3 regions of the Sphingomonas sp. CFBP 13706 genome follow, and region 3 is predicted to be linked to each of the others. Evidence: predicted binding sites of a transcription regulator. Region 3 holds the regulator's gene; each other region holds the start of a gene.
What was found. The regulator LexA, encoded in region 3, represses DNA repair genes until DNA is damaged. The targets are predictions, from matches to a motif close to GTTCCNCNCTTGTTCT.
Positions count from the first base shown of each region.

Region 1: a site for LexA is predicted at 1,843-1,858, ahead of IFS44_RS09955 (ATP-dependent helicase). Genes of this name have one in related genera too.
Region 2: a site for LexA is predicted at 2,223-2,238, ahead of IFS44_RS08045 (MmcB family DNA repair protein). Genes of this name have one in related genera too.

Region 1 is NZ_JACYVM010000004.1:233,863-238,015, reverse strand. It holds gene IFS44_RS09970 (inorganic phosphate transporter) at 1-592, opposite strand, end outside; gene IFS44_RS09965 (UrcA family protein) at 814-1,140, opposite strand; gene IFS44_RS09960 (GFA family protein) at 1,365-1,760, opposite strand; gene IFS44_RS09955 (ATP-dependent helicase) at 1,871-4,153, shown strand.
Region 2 is NZ_JACYVM010000003.1:296,758-300,910, forward strand. It holds gene IFS44_RS08030 (YcgN family cysteine cluster protein) at 1-326, opposite strand, end outside; gene IFS44_RS08035 (SCO family protein) at 323-922, opposite strand; gene IFS44_RS08040 (ankyrin repeat domain-containing protein) at 997-1,653, shown strand; gene IFS44_RS08045 (MmcB family DNA repair protein) at 1,714-2,211, opposite strand; gene IFS44_RS08050 (cell wall hydrolase) at 2,330-2,953, opposite strand; gene IFS44_RS08055 (DUF1491 family protein) at 3,143-3,469, opposite strand; gene IFS44_RS08060 (PaaI family thioesterase) at 3,480-3,959, opposite strand; gene IFS44_RS08065 (PTS sugar transporter subunit IIA) at 3,949-4,153, opposite strand, start outside.
Region 3 is NZ_JACYVM010000002.1:391,645-395,797, forward strand. It holds gene IFS44_RS05180 (ComEC/Rec2 family competence protein) at 1-1,170, shown strand, start outside; gene lexA (transcriptional repressor LexA) at 1,675-2,400, opposite strand; gene IFS44_RS05190 (molybdopterin molybdotransferase MoeA) at 2,469-3,653, opposite strand; cobalamin riboswitch at 3,891-4,103, shown strand.

The sequences.
Region 1 (4,153 bases), on a different contig from region 3:
CCGACGTGCCGTCCGCGCCGCCGTTGATCAGCTGGTTGGCGAGCCCGACGCCGAGGATCGAGCCGATCAGTGCATGGCTCGACGAATTGGGCAGCCCGACCGCCCAGGTCGCGAGGTTCCACAGGATCGCCGCGAGCAGCAGCGCGAAGATCATCGCGAACCCGCCCGCGCTGCCGACGTTGAGGATCAGGTCGACCGGCAGCAGCGTGATGATCGAATAGGCGACCGCGCCCGACGACGTCATCACGCCGACGAAGTTGAAGAAGCCCGACCAGACGACCGCGAGCGGCGCGGGCATCGAATGCGTGTAGATGACCGTCGCGACCGCATTGGCGGTGTCGTGGAAGCCGTTGACGAATTCGAACCCGAGCGCGATCAGCAGCGCGAGCCCGAGGAACGCGAACGCACCGAATGCGAGCGTCTCGCCAACCTGCGCGGTATCGGTGGCAATGCTGAACCCCGCATAGGCCAGCCCCCCCAGCAATACTGCCAGAAAGATCCAGCGCCCGGCCGGATGCAGATCATGATCGAGCCGCGGTCCGCTGCGCGGTGCGCGGTCGATCGCGTCGACCGTTAATGGGGAAGTAGCCATGATCGCGCAGTCGGCCCTAACGATTACAACTTTATGACAACGCGATGCATCGCCGCGCGGCGATACCAGAATGACACAGTGACGAACCCCGCGCAGCGCGCGACCGCCCATGATCCTCCCCCGCCGGGGGGGGCAGGCACAGCCTGACGGCGGGGGAGGACCGCCGCGCCTTTGACAAAGCGGTCCTCCTTCAATCGCGCATCGGATCGAGCGCGAAGGCGCTAGCGCCCCGCGAGGCTTGCCAGCTGCGTCCCGTTGCGCGTCAGCAACGCGGCAGTCTGGACCGTGGCGTCCTGCATCATTTCCGCGCGGCACCGGCGCGACTCGGCAAAGGCATTCAGCCCGCCGGTCCGCGGGGCGCAGGTCCGGTTGACCGCCGACTGCACGCGACGCGCGAGCACGCGCCGGCCGGCGTCGCTGGCCAGGTCTAGGCCGGCATGCGAGACACGGATCGTGACGGGGTCGCGCACCGGATCGGCGGCAGCGCCGGTCGCAAAAAGGCACGCGGAAGCGATCGCCGCCGAAGCGACGCTGTGGAGGATCTTCATGATGACGTCCTTTGCTGGTCCTGCGGTCCGCAGGCACACCGCCTGCGCGCGACTAAGCCTGACCGTCGGGAGGACCGTCTCTGCGCGGCCTCTCCGACGAAAACCCTCGTCGCTGCGCACGCCCTACGCCCGGATCGTTACGCGCCCGCGACGGTTTGGCGACGGTTCGTCGGTCGCCCCGCGATTTCGATCACCCCGCACCCGGACGGCGACGGCACGCCCGTTCACATCCCCGGATAGCGCGCGAATTCGGGCAGGCTCGCCAGGTCCGCCATCCACGCCAGCCGCTCCGCGACCTGGATTTGCGCGCCCGGTGCGACCGACTCGGGATCGTCGAGCGTGCACGACTGGATGTCGATGATCCCCGGCAGCGCGACCGGGTTGGTGTAGAACAGGCCCGTCCCGCACGCCCCGCAGAACAGCCGCCGCCCGTGCTCGGACGACGCATAGGTCACCGGATCGCCCGAAATCGTCACCTGCTCGGTCCTGAACGCGATCCAGCCGACCATCGGCGCGCCTGCGCTGCGGCGGCAATCCTCACAGTGGCACAGCGCATGATGCGCCGCCTCGCCCGTCGCGACATAGTGGATCGCTCCGCAGTGGCATCGTCCCGACAACATGCACGCCTCCTGTTGATATTCTCGATTTGTTCCACACATCGCTGAGTCGTGCAAGCCTTAGCCGCTTGCCCGATCGCGCCCCGTTCCCTACCTGTTCACCGGTGAACCAGATCGCCCATCCGTCCGACGCAAACCGCCAGCCGCCCTATCTCCGCGGCCTCAACGATCCCCAGCGCGAGGCGGTGCTGACCACCGACGGCCCCGTCCTGATCATCGCCGGCGCGGGCACCGGCAAGACCGCGGCGCTGACCGCGCGACTCGCGCACCTGATCTTCACCAAGAAGGCGTGGCCGTCGGAGATCCTCTCGGTCACCTTCACCAACAAGGCCGCACGCGAGATGCGCGAGCGCGTCGGCCGCCTCGTCGGCGACGCGGTCGAGGGGATGCCGTGGCTCGGCACCTTCCACGCGATCGCCGCCAAGATGCTGCGCCGCCATGCCGAACTCGTCGGGCTGCAATCGAACTTTACCATCCTCGACACCGACGACCAGTTGCGGTTGCTCAAGCAGCTCATCCTCGCCGCCGATATCGACGAGAAGCGCTTCCCGACGCGCAGCCTTGCCGGGCTGATCGACCAGTGGAAGAACAAGGGCCTCGTCCCCGCCGATATCGATGCGGGCGAGAGCGAGCGCTACGCCAATGGCCGCGGCGGCGAGCTGTACGAACAATATCAGACCCGGCTGCGCGCGCTCAATGCGTGCGATTTTGGCGACCTGCTGCTTCACATGCTCGTCATCCTGAAGACGCACCGCGACGTGCTGGCGCAGTATCAGCAGCGCTTCAAATACATCATGGTCGACGAGTATCAGGACACCAACTCGTCGCAATATCTCTGGCTGCGGCTGCTCGCGCAGGAGCGCAAGAACATTGCCTGTGTCGGCGACGACGACCAGTCGATCTATTCGTGGCGCGGCGCGCAGGTCGAGAACATCCTGAAGTTCGAGCGCGATTTCCCCGGCGCGAAGGTCATCCGCCTCGAACAGAATTACCGCAGCACGCCGCACATCCTCGGCGCGGCATCGGGCGTGATCGCCAACAATGGCGGCCGCCTCGGCAAGCAGCTCTGGACCGAGCTCGACGTCGGCGAGAAGGTCAAGGTCATCGGCGTCTGGGACGGTCCCGAGGAAGCGCGCCGCGTCGGCGAGGAAATCGAGAGCGTCCGTCGCACGGGCAAAAGCCTCGACGAGGTTGCGATCCTGGTCCGCGCGCAGCACCAGACGCGCGAGTTTGAGGATCGCTTCATCGCGATCGGCATGCCGTACAAGATCGTCGGCGGCTTCCGCTTCTACGAACGCGCCGAGATCCGCGACGCGCTCGCCTATCTCCGCGTCGTCAACCAGCCCGCGGACGACCTCGCCTTCGAACGCATCGTCAACGTCCCCAAGCGCGGGCTCGGCGACAAGGCGGTCGCGCGCATCCACCAGCTCGCGCGCGCCACCGGCACCCCGCTCACGACGGCCGCCGCGCGCATCCTCGACACCGACGAGCTGACCGGGGCCGCCAAGAAGTCGCTCGGCCGCCTCGTCGGCGACATCGCGCGCTGGCGCGACATGGCGACCAGCCTGCCCCACGCCGAACTCGCACGGCAGCTGCTCGACGAGAGCGGCTACACCGCGATGTACCAGGCCGAGAAATCGGTCGAGGCGACCGGCCGGCTCGAGAATCTGAGCGAACTCGTCCGCGCGATGGAGGAATATGACTCGCTCGGCGCGTTCCTCGAACATGTCTCGCTGGTCATGGACAATGAGGGCGGCGCGCAGGATCCGCAGGTCACGATCATGACGATCCACGCCGCCAAGGGCCTCGAATACGACACCGTCTTCTGCGTCGGCTGGGAGGAAGGACTGTTCCCGTCGCAACGCTCGCTCGACGAAGGCGGCGTCAAGAGCCTCGAGGAGGAACGCCGCCTCGCCTATGTCGCGATCACGCGCGCGCGGCGGCTCGCCGTCATCCTCCACGCCGCCAACCGCCGCATCTACGGCCAGTGGAATTCGTCGATCCCGTCGCGCTTCGTCGCCGAACTGCCCGACGAGCATACCGACACCGAGACGACGATGTCGGGCGGCGCGAGCCTGTGGCAGGCGAACTGGTCCGACCGCGCCGATCCGTTCGCCGACGTCGCACGCGGCACCGGCCGCGGCCCCGGCTGGCAGCGCGCGGCCACGCCCGGCGGCGGCTTCTCGACCAAGCCCGCCCGCGTCGTCGAAAGCCGGTCCAGCGCGATCAGCCTGGGCAACAAGGGCCGCGACGACCTGTCGCTCGGCCAGCGCGTGTTCCACCAGAAATTCGGCTATGGCGCGATCGCCGAGATCGAGGGCAACAAGCTCGAGATCGACTTCGAACAGGCCGGCCGCAAGCGCGTCATGGACAGCTTCGTCACGATCGCGCCTTAG
Region 2 (4,153 bases), on a different contig from region 3:
CAGACGAGATAATGCCACTCGGGAAGCTGCTCCCCGGCCGCGCGCAGGCGATAGGCGCAGGTCGAGGGCAGCCAGTCGATGTCGCGGACGTTGGAGGTCGTCAGGCGCACGCATTCGGCGACATAGGCGTGGCGGTGCCGATAGTCCGAACACTGCCCGCTGCGCCGGTCGAGCAGCCGGCACGATACGTTGGTCGCGACAAGCTCGCCGGTATCCTCGTCCTCGAGCTTGTGGATGCAGCATTTGCCGCAGCCGTCGCACAGGGCCTCCCACTGGCCGCGGTCGAGCTTCTCGATCGGCGTGTCTTCCCAGAATCTGGCGCTCATCGGGCCCAGCGCTTGATGTCGTCGGCCAAGGCCTGTGGTCCCTTATCCTGTGGCAGCAGCGCGAGAGGCTTGCCGTCCGGATCCATCAGATAGGCCTGACGCGAGTGATTTACGAGGTAACCGCCACCGGGCGCGGCATCCCCCTTGGCCGAGAAGATCGCGAATTCCTTCTTTACGGTCTCGATCGCCGCGGGACTGCCGGTGAGCCCGACGATGCGCGGATGAAAGGCGGTGACGAACTGCTTGACGACCGCAGGGGTGTCACGCGTCGGATCGACGCTCACGAAGATCGGCACGATCCGCGCCGCAAGCGCCGGATCGCTGGCCTCGAGCAGTTTCATCGCGCCGCCGATCGTTTGCATGTCGGTCGGACAGACATCGGGGCAGAAGGTGTAGCCGAAATACATGATCCGGTATTTGCCCGCGAACCGCCGGTCGCTGACCTGTTGCCCGTCCTGATCGACGAGCGTGAACGGCCCGCCGATCCGCGCCCCGGCAAGCGGCGGCGTCGCGGGCGCCGCGCTCGTATCGGGCGTAGAGGGGCTGCACGCCGCAAGCGCGAGGGCGGCGAGAAGGGCGGGGCGTCGATTGGTCATGATACAGCCAGCCTTGATCTGTTAGCCCGTGCGGCGCAAGCGTCGCACATCACCCGCGTCCCGAGGATCTATCGATGTCGTATATCCGCCAGTGCCCCGCCCTGACGACGGGCGCCAAGACCATGGGCGCCCTGTTGATGGGAGCCGTGATCGCGCTTCCCGTTACCACCGTGATCGCCCCGCGTGTCGCACACGCGCAGAACCAGTCGGAAGGCTATAAATTCCTGAATGCGGTGCGCGAGTCGAAGAACAACGAGGTCCTCGAAATGCTCGGACGTCCGGGCAGCAGCATCGTCAATGCACGCGACGTCTCGACAGGCGAGGGCGCGTTGCACATCGTCATCAAACGTGCCGACGAGACCTATCTGCGGTTCCTGCTGCAGAAAGGCGCCGACGCCAATCTGCGCGACGGTAAGGGCAACACGCCGCTGCTCCTCGCGGTGACGCTCGGCCAGACCGACATGATCCCGATCCTGACCGCCGCCGGCGCCAATCCGAATCTTGCCAATTCGGCAGGAGAGACTCCGTTGATCCGCGCCGTTCAGCGCCGCGACGTTGCCATGATCCGCGTGCTGCTCAACGAAAACGCCGACCCCGATCAGGCCGATATCATCGCCGGCATGTCGGCGCGCGATTATGCCAAGCAGGATGGTCGCAACGTCGTGGTGACCAAGCTGCTGGCCGATGCGCCGAAGAAGACCCGCAAGGCGGTCGCGGGGCCGAAATTCTGACGATCACGTCGCCGGGCGGCTGATCCTGCCGCGTATCGTGAGGATCAGCCGCCAGCCGGATCAGAAGGCGAGACCGGCGGCGTCGGGATCGACCTGTGCGATCAGGCGGCGTGCGGCGCGTCTGGCGAAGGCTAAAGTGCAGCGCTTGCGGACATGCGCGGGCAGGGGGGTCGTATGCGCCTCGCGGACGATCGCGGCGTCATAGCGGTCAGCGACGATGATCCCGGTACGTTCGGGCAGAAACGCCGCCCCCTGCAGCGGCCGCATGTCGAACCCGGCCGGCACCGCCCAGAAATAGCGATCGCAATGTCCGAGATACTCAGGCCATTTGCCATCACCGACCAGGTCCGCGCGCGACACCTTGATCTCGACGACGACGATCTGCCCGCGGGCATCGATCGCCATCAGATCGGCGCGACGCCCCCCGTCGAGGGGAACCTCCGCCATCGCGGTCAGGTCGTGGCGCAACAACATCCGGATCACGCCGCGTGCCACATCGGCGGCACATAAGGGCGATCCGGGTTCGTCGATGCAGGAGTCCGGGGGGGTGTCGAGCATGCGCCAGAAATAGAACAATCCGCGAACGACGCAAGCGCGTTCACGGATTGTTTATAGCGTTGGCGATGCAGGTGTGATCCTGATCATGATCCCGGACCCTGTCCGGATCGGCTGTCGATCAGCGATAGAAGACGTGGTTGCCGATCGAAGCGACCTTGATCACGCGGCCCGCAGGGCGGCGATCGGCGGTGTTGAAATACAGCGCCTTCTCGGCCGGGCTGTTCCACGCATCGGCCAGTGCAACCTTCGCGACGGCGATGGCGGTGCGGTACGACGTGCCCTTGTTGATCGCGGGGATCTGACCGCCGCGGACAAAGCTGAACTGGCCGCGCTGCTTGACGACGTCGCAGACGTCGGCGGGGAAGCGGCCCGACTTGGCGCGGTTGATGATGACTTCGGCGACGGCGAGCTGGCCGGTGAGCGGCTCGCCCTTGGATTCAAAATAGATGGCGCCGGCAAGGCACTGGAGCGCTTCGTCGGCGGCGGCGCTATCCTGCGCGGCAACGGCCTGGGCAAGCGTTTCGAATTCTTCGTCTTCGATTTCGGCCGACGTCTGGACGGCGGTCTGTGCAGCGGGCTCGACGGCGGTGACGGGCGTCACGGCGGGAACGGTCTGCGGAACATTCTGAGAGGAGAGGGCGTTTAGATTTGCGAGTGCGGTGAGGCTGGCGGTCGAGCGATCAACGCCGGTCGCCTGGCTGGGCGCGCTGTTGCCGAACAGGCCGGCGAGAGAGAAGGTCATGACCGCAATCGTTGCGGCCCGCTGCAAAATCGTCATTCAAACTTATTCAGATGCGGTTGGACCACGGAACCAATCGTACGAGCCGATCGTCCAGGCATCCCCCCGACTGCGTAACTGATCCGGATCGCACCCGTCCCAGCACAACGCCAATCAATGTTGAATATCCCCTCTATCGGGGGGACTTTGGAGTCAATCGGCCAGGATCGTTTCAGCGGCGAACCGTTCCGCCGCTGCGACATCCACCTCGATCACCCAGAGATCTGGATCGCTCGACCGCCGTCGACGCCAATAGCCGTCGAGGTCTTCGGGCGGAGTCGAGTCGATCAGTGCCGTTCGCCCATCGGCGCCGATCCCGCGCTCAAGCAGGCGGGGCAGGGCACCGCGGTCGATGGCGATCACGAGGATCGCGCCGCCCTGCGCGTCCCCTTTGGCGAGCACCGCGCCGAAACCGCCCGCGTCGTTGACCCGTCGCAGCAGCGCACTGACGAGGACGCCGCTGGGAAGACGGCCACTCATAGCAGGACGATCACGGCAGCGGGCGCGGCGAGACGCGGTATCCGGGAAGCCCGGCCAGGGCGATCCGTGAGCGCATGAACGTACCCGTACCCCGCGCCGCCTCCTCCCCCTCGGCGTCGATCAGCCGGGCATCGGCGACAAACACGCGGCGCTTCCCGCTGATCCAGCGGCCTTCGGCGATCACCGGACCCGCCTTTAACGGCCGGGTCAGCAACAGGTTGAACGCGGTCGTCAGGAGAAAGCGATCGGTGACGAGACTGTTTGCGGCATAGAAGGCGGCATCGTCGAGCATCTTGAAATAGCTCGTCCCGTGCGCCGCGCCGCCGGCATGATAATGACGTTCGTCGATCGTGAACCGGATCCGCGCGACGCCGGCCTCCGGAATCTCGAGCGTGGATTCGAAGAAGCGGTTGATCGGCGCACAGGCGTAGAGCGATTCCAGCGCGCGAAAATGCGCCTCGGCGCCGGCGGAGGCCAGTTCAGGCGGCATCGCGGACCGCATCGGCGGTGAACAGGGCATAGAGCGCATCGGTCGAACCCGCACCGCGCAGCTTGTCGAGGAACAGCTTGTCGCGCAGCCGGCGCGATATCCGCGCCAGTGCCTTCAGATGAACCGCGCCGGCATCGGTCGGCGACAACAGCATGAAGACGAGATCGACGGGGAGATCGTCGACGGCCTGAAAA
Region 3 (4,153 bases):
GCGATGACGTTGCGGCTCGTCGCGACGGGAGCGATCGCGGTGATGCTCGCGCTGCCCGAATCGCTCGCCGGGCCGAGCTTCCAATTGTCGTTCGCCGCGATCACCGCGATCATCGCGCTGCACGAGCATCCCGTCGTCCGTGCCACGTTCACGCCGCATGACGAGGGCCGCAGCAGACGCCTGTTGCGCGGCGCCGCGTCGCTGCTGCTGACCGGGCTCGTTGTCGAGGCGGCGCTGATGCCGATCGCGGTTTATCATTTCCACAAGGCCGGGCTGTACGGCGCGGTCGCCAATATCGTCGCGATCCCGCTGACCACGTTTGTCGTGATGCCGTTCGAGGCGCTGGCGCTGCTGCTCGACACGATCGGGATTGGCGCGCCCGCCTGGTGGCTGGTCCAGCATGCGCTCGACGCGCTGCTGTGGCTCGCGCGAGGCGTGGCGCATGCACCGGGCGCGGTCCGCGCGCTGCCGGCGGTTCCCGATGGGGCGTTTGCCTTGATGGTCGGCGGCGGTGTGTGGATCGCGTTGTGGCGGACACAGTGGCGACGGATCGGGATCCTGCCCTTGGCGATTGGCGCGATCTGGGCGCTGACGACGCCGTCACCCGATATACTGGTCACGGGCGATGGTCGCCATGTCGCGGTCCGGACCGCCGCCGGGCTCGCGCTGCTTCGCGATCGGGCGGGGGATTATGTCCGCGATACACTGGCGGAGAATGGCGGGGTCGATGGTGAGCCGCTGCTGCTCGCGGATCAGCCCGACGCGCGGTGCAGCCGCGACCTGTGCCTGACCGATGTCGTCGCGCGGGGGCGGGCGTGGCGTGTGCTGGCAACGCGGAGCGTTTACCGGGTGCCGATCGCGGAGATGGTTGCCGCCTGCCGGCGCGCGGACATCGTCATCAGCGAGCGCGGGCTGCCGCGCGATTGTACGCCGCGATGGCTGAAGCTCGATCGATCGGTGCTCGCGCGGACCGGGGGGATCGCGTTGACGTTGACCACGGGGCGGATGGTGACGGTACTCAATCCGGGGGATCGGCACCCGTGGCGCGATCCGCCGACGCTGGCGCGGCCAGCGCGTCGGTTCGGGGCGGGGGGCGATCAGCGCGGGATGGCCGGGGGTGCGGCGTCGGTCCGGTTTCGGGTGCCGGCTCGGGGGTGGTCAGAGCGATAGGCCGCGACCGGAGTGTCGGGTCAGGATTTCGCGAAGGTGTGGCCACCGGTTCGGGAAGCCGCGGTTCAGGAGCGCGGACGATGATGCTTGGCCGTTGGTCAGCGCGTCGGATCGACATCTCTGTCAGTCCGTAGTTTCGACGAGACGTATTTCGCGCCAACCGTCATCCAGGCTGCGATTAGAGCCCAAGGTCACGAGGATTGCGTGCCGGGCTCTCGATCCTGACTTTCGTCAGGATGACGGGGGAGGTGGGACGGGGGCTTGCTGGTTTAATGCGCGTGCGACCTGCCTCCACCGTTGGCTTCGTCCGGGTATTCGGGACGGTGGCCAACGTTGGAGCTGGATTATGCCGGTCTTATGCAAAGCAAGCTGCTACTAAGTCCGCCAATATTCGACGCTTGTCGGCGGCGCGCTTTTCGTGGCGATGTCATTGGTCGCGGCCCACTGAACGCCACGCCAGCCGGTTGCGCGGCGGTGATGACCGCCAGCGCTCCCCGGCATTCGTCAGTCGTAGCGGCGCAGGATACCCGACAGCTTGCCCTGAACCCGGACCTGTGCGGGCGCATAACGCTGGGGGTCATAGGCACGGTTGGCGGGGTCAAGCCGGACCATCGCGCCTTCGCGGCGAAAATATTTAAGCGTCGCTTCGCTGTCCTCGATCAGCGCGACGACGATTTCGCCGTCGCGTGCGATTTCCGTGCGGCGGATCAGCGCGTAATCGCCATCAAGGATGCCGGCTTCGACCATCGAGTCCCCCGAAACCTCCAGCGCATAATGCTCGCCGGTGCCAAGCAGTGCGGCCGGAACGGCCAGCATCGAACTGCCTTCAAAGGCTTCGATTGGGACGCCGGCGGCGATCCGGCCGTGCAGCGGGATCTCGACGACGTCGTTCGCCGCGATGCGATCGGGCGACGCGGGCGTGGCGCTGGCCGTGTTCGGCGCAGATACGGTGTCGGCCGATGCCGCCACCTTCGGCCCCGACTTCGCCGCCGTCTGCCCTGTTGCAGACTCGGGACGCTCGGGCATCCGCAGCACTTCGAGCGCGCGCGCCCGGTTGGGCAGGCGCCGGATGAAGTTGCGCTCCTCAAGCGCGCTGATCAGACGGTGTACGCCCGATTTCGATTTCAGGTCGAGCGCGTCCTTCATCTCCTCGAACGAGGGCGACACGCCCGTCTCGGCGAGGCGGTCATTGATGAAGCAGACAAGCTCGTGCTGCTTGCGCGTGAGCATAACGGTTCTCCGTCCGGAACAGACGAGGAACTTCTATGGAACACTTGCAGCTTCGTCAAGCGGTGACGTCACGCGATGACGAGGATTTCCGCCGAGTCGCCCGCCCTTGCCGCAGGCGCGTCGCCGTCGCGGACGATCAGGCAGGACGAGCGGGCGAGCGTCAGCAGCATCGAGCTGTCCTGGATGGTCGAGGCATAGGCGCGACCCTCGCGCAGTTCGGCGCGCATATAGTCGGTCCGCGACTGGTTGGGCGGAAGATCCTCGCCGAGCAGCGCGTGCGTCGTCTGCGGCAGGGGATCGCGCGCGCCGAGCATGTGCGCGACCACGGGGCGGACGAAGAGGATGGCGGTGACGAAGGCGGAGACCGGGTTGCCAGGTAGGCCGAGCAGCATCGTCCGGCCAAGCGCGCCCGCCATCATCGGCTTGCCCGGGCGCAGCGCGATCCGCCAAAAGTCGATGCTGCCGCCCGCCGCCTCGATTGCGGGGCGGACGAGATCGTGATCGCCGACCGACGCGCCCCCCGTGGTTACCAGCAGATCGGCGTCGACCCCGGCAAAGGCGTCACGCAGCGTGTCGAGCCGGTCGGGGAGGATTCCGAGATCGATAATGTCGACGGGCAGGTCGGCGAGCATCGCGGCGAGCATGATGCCGTTTGATTCCGGTAGCAGGACGGGGTCGCTGGTCGAGCCGGGCGGAACGAGCTCGTCCCCCGTCGCGGCGACCGCGACGCGCAGCCGGCGGCCGACCGACAGCGTGCCGTGTCCGCCGGTCGCAGCGACCGCGATGCGCGCGGGCGTCAGCCGATCGCCGGCCGCGATCAGCCGCGTGCCGGTCGCGAAGTCGAGCCCCTTGCGGCGTGTGTTGCGGCCTTCAAAGGCGGGGCCTTCGCCGTCGAGCATCAGCCGGTCGCCGTCGCGCGCGGCCTCTTCCTGAACAAGGACGGTATCAGCGCCGGGCGGCATCGCCGCGCCGGTGAAGATGCGCGTCGCCTCGCCCGGGGCGAGCGTGCCGGCGAAGGGGCGGCCGGCCGCGCTCTCGCCGATGACGGTCCAGGGGCCGGGCAGATCGGCGTAGCGGATCGCATAGCCGTCCATCGCCGAAAGGTCGGTCGCAGGCTGGGTGCGGCGGGCGAGAATGTCCTCCGCCGCCCAGCGACCCATCGCGGAGCGCAGCGGCACGGTTTCGGCCGGCACGCGCGATGCCATGGCGAAGAGGCGGGACTGGGCTTCGGCGACGGGGACGAGAGGGCGCATGCGGGCTCCGTTCAGCGGGGCGATGAAGGTCTGCGCTGCTCGCACGAATGCCGCGGGGCGGAAAGCGGGCAACGCCGCGACCGGCGGGAGGCCGGTCGGTCACGTGGTCAACGTACGAGGTGCGGCAGACGTTGCGGTGAGATGGGACGACATGCCCTGCGTTGCGTCGCACGCAAATCCTGTCGTCAGCGCAGGCAAAACGCGCTAGCCCTATGGCGCAGGTCCGACGCAAGCCGGATCCGCACAGATCGCGTCGGTGCCCCTCGGGGCTTGAATGGGAATGCGGTGCGGGGTTCGCCCCAAGACCGCAGCTGTCCCTGCAACTGTAAGCGGCGAGCGACACGCACGCGCCCCCTGCGACGGGGGCAGCCACTGGGCCGATGGCCTGGGAAGGTGTGCGTCGAGCCTTGACCCGCGAGCCAGGAGACCTGCCGGCGTCTGGTCGCTCTTGTCCCGGTCCAGGGGGTGGCCGAGGCACGGTGAACGCCGTCTGAGCGACG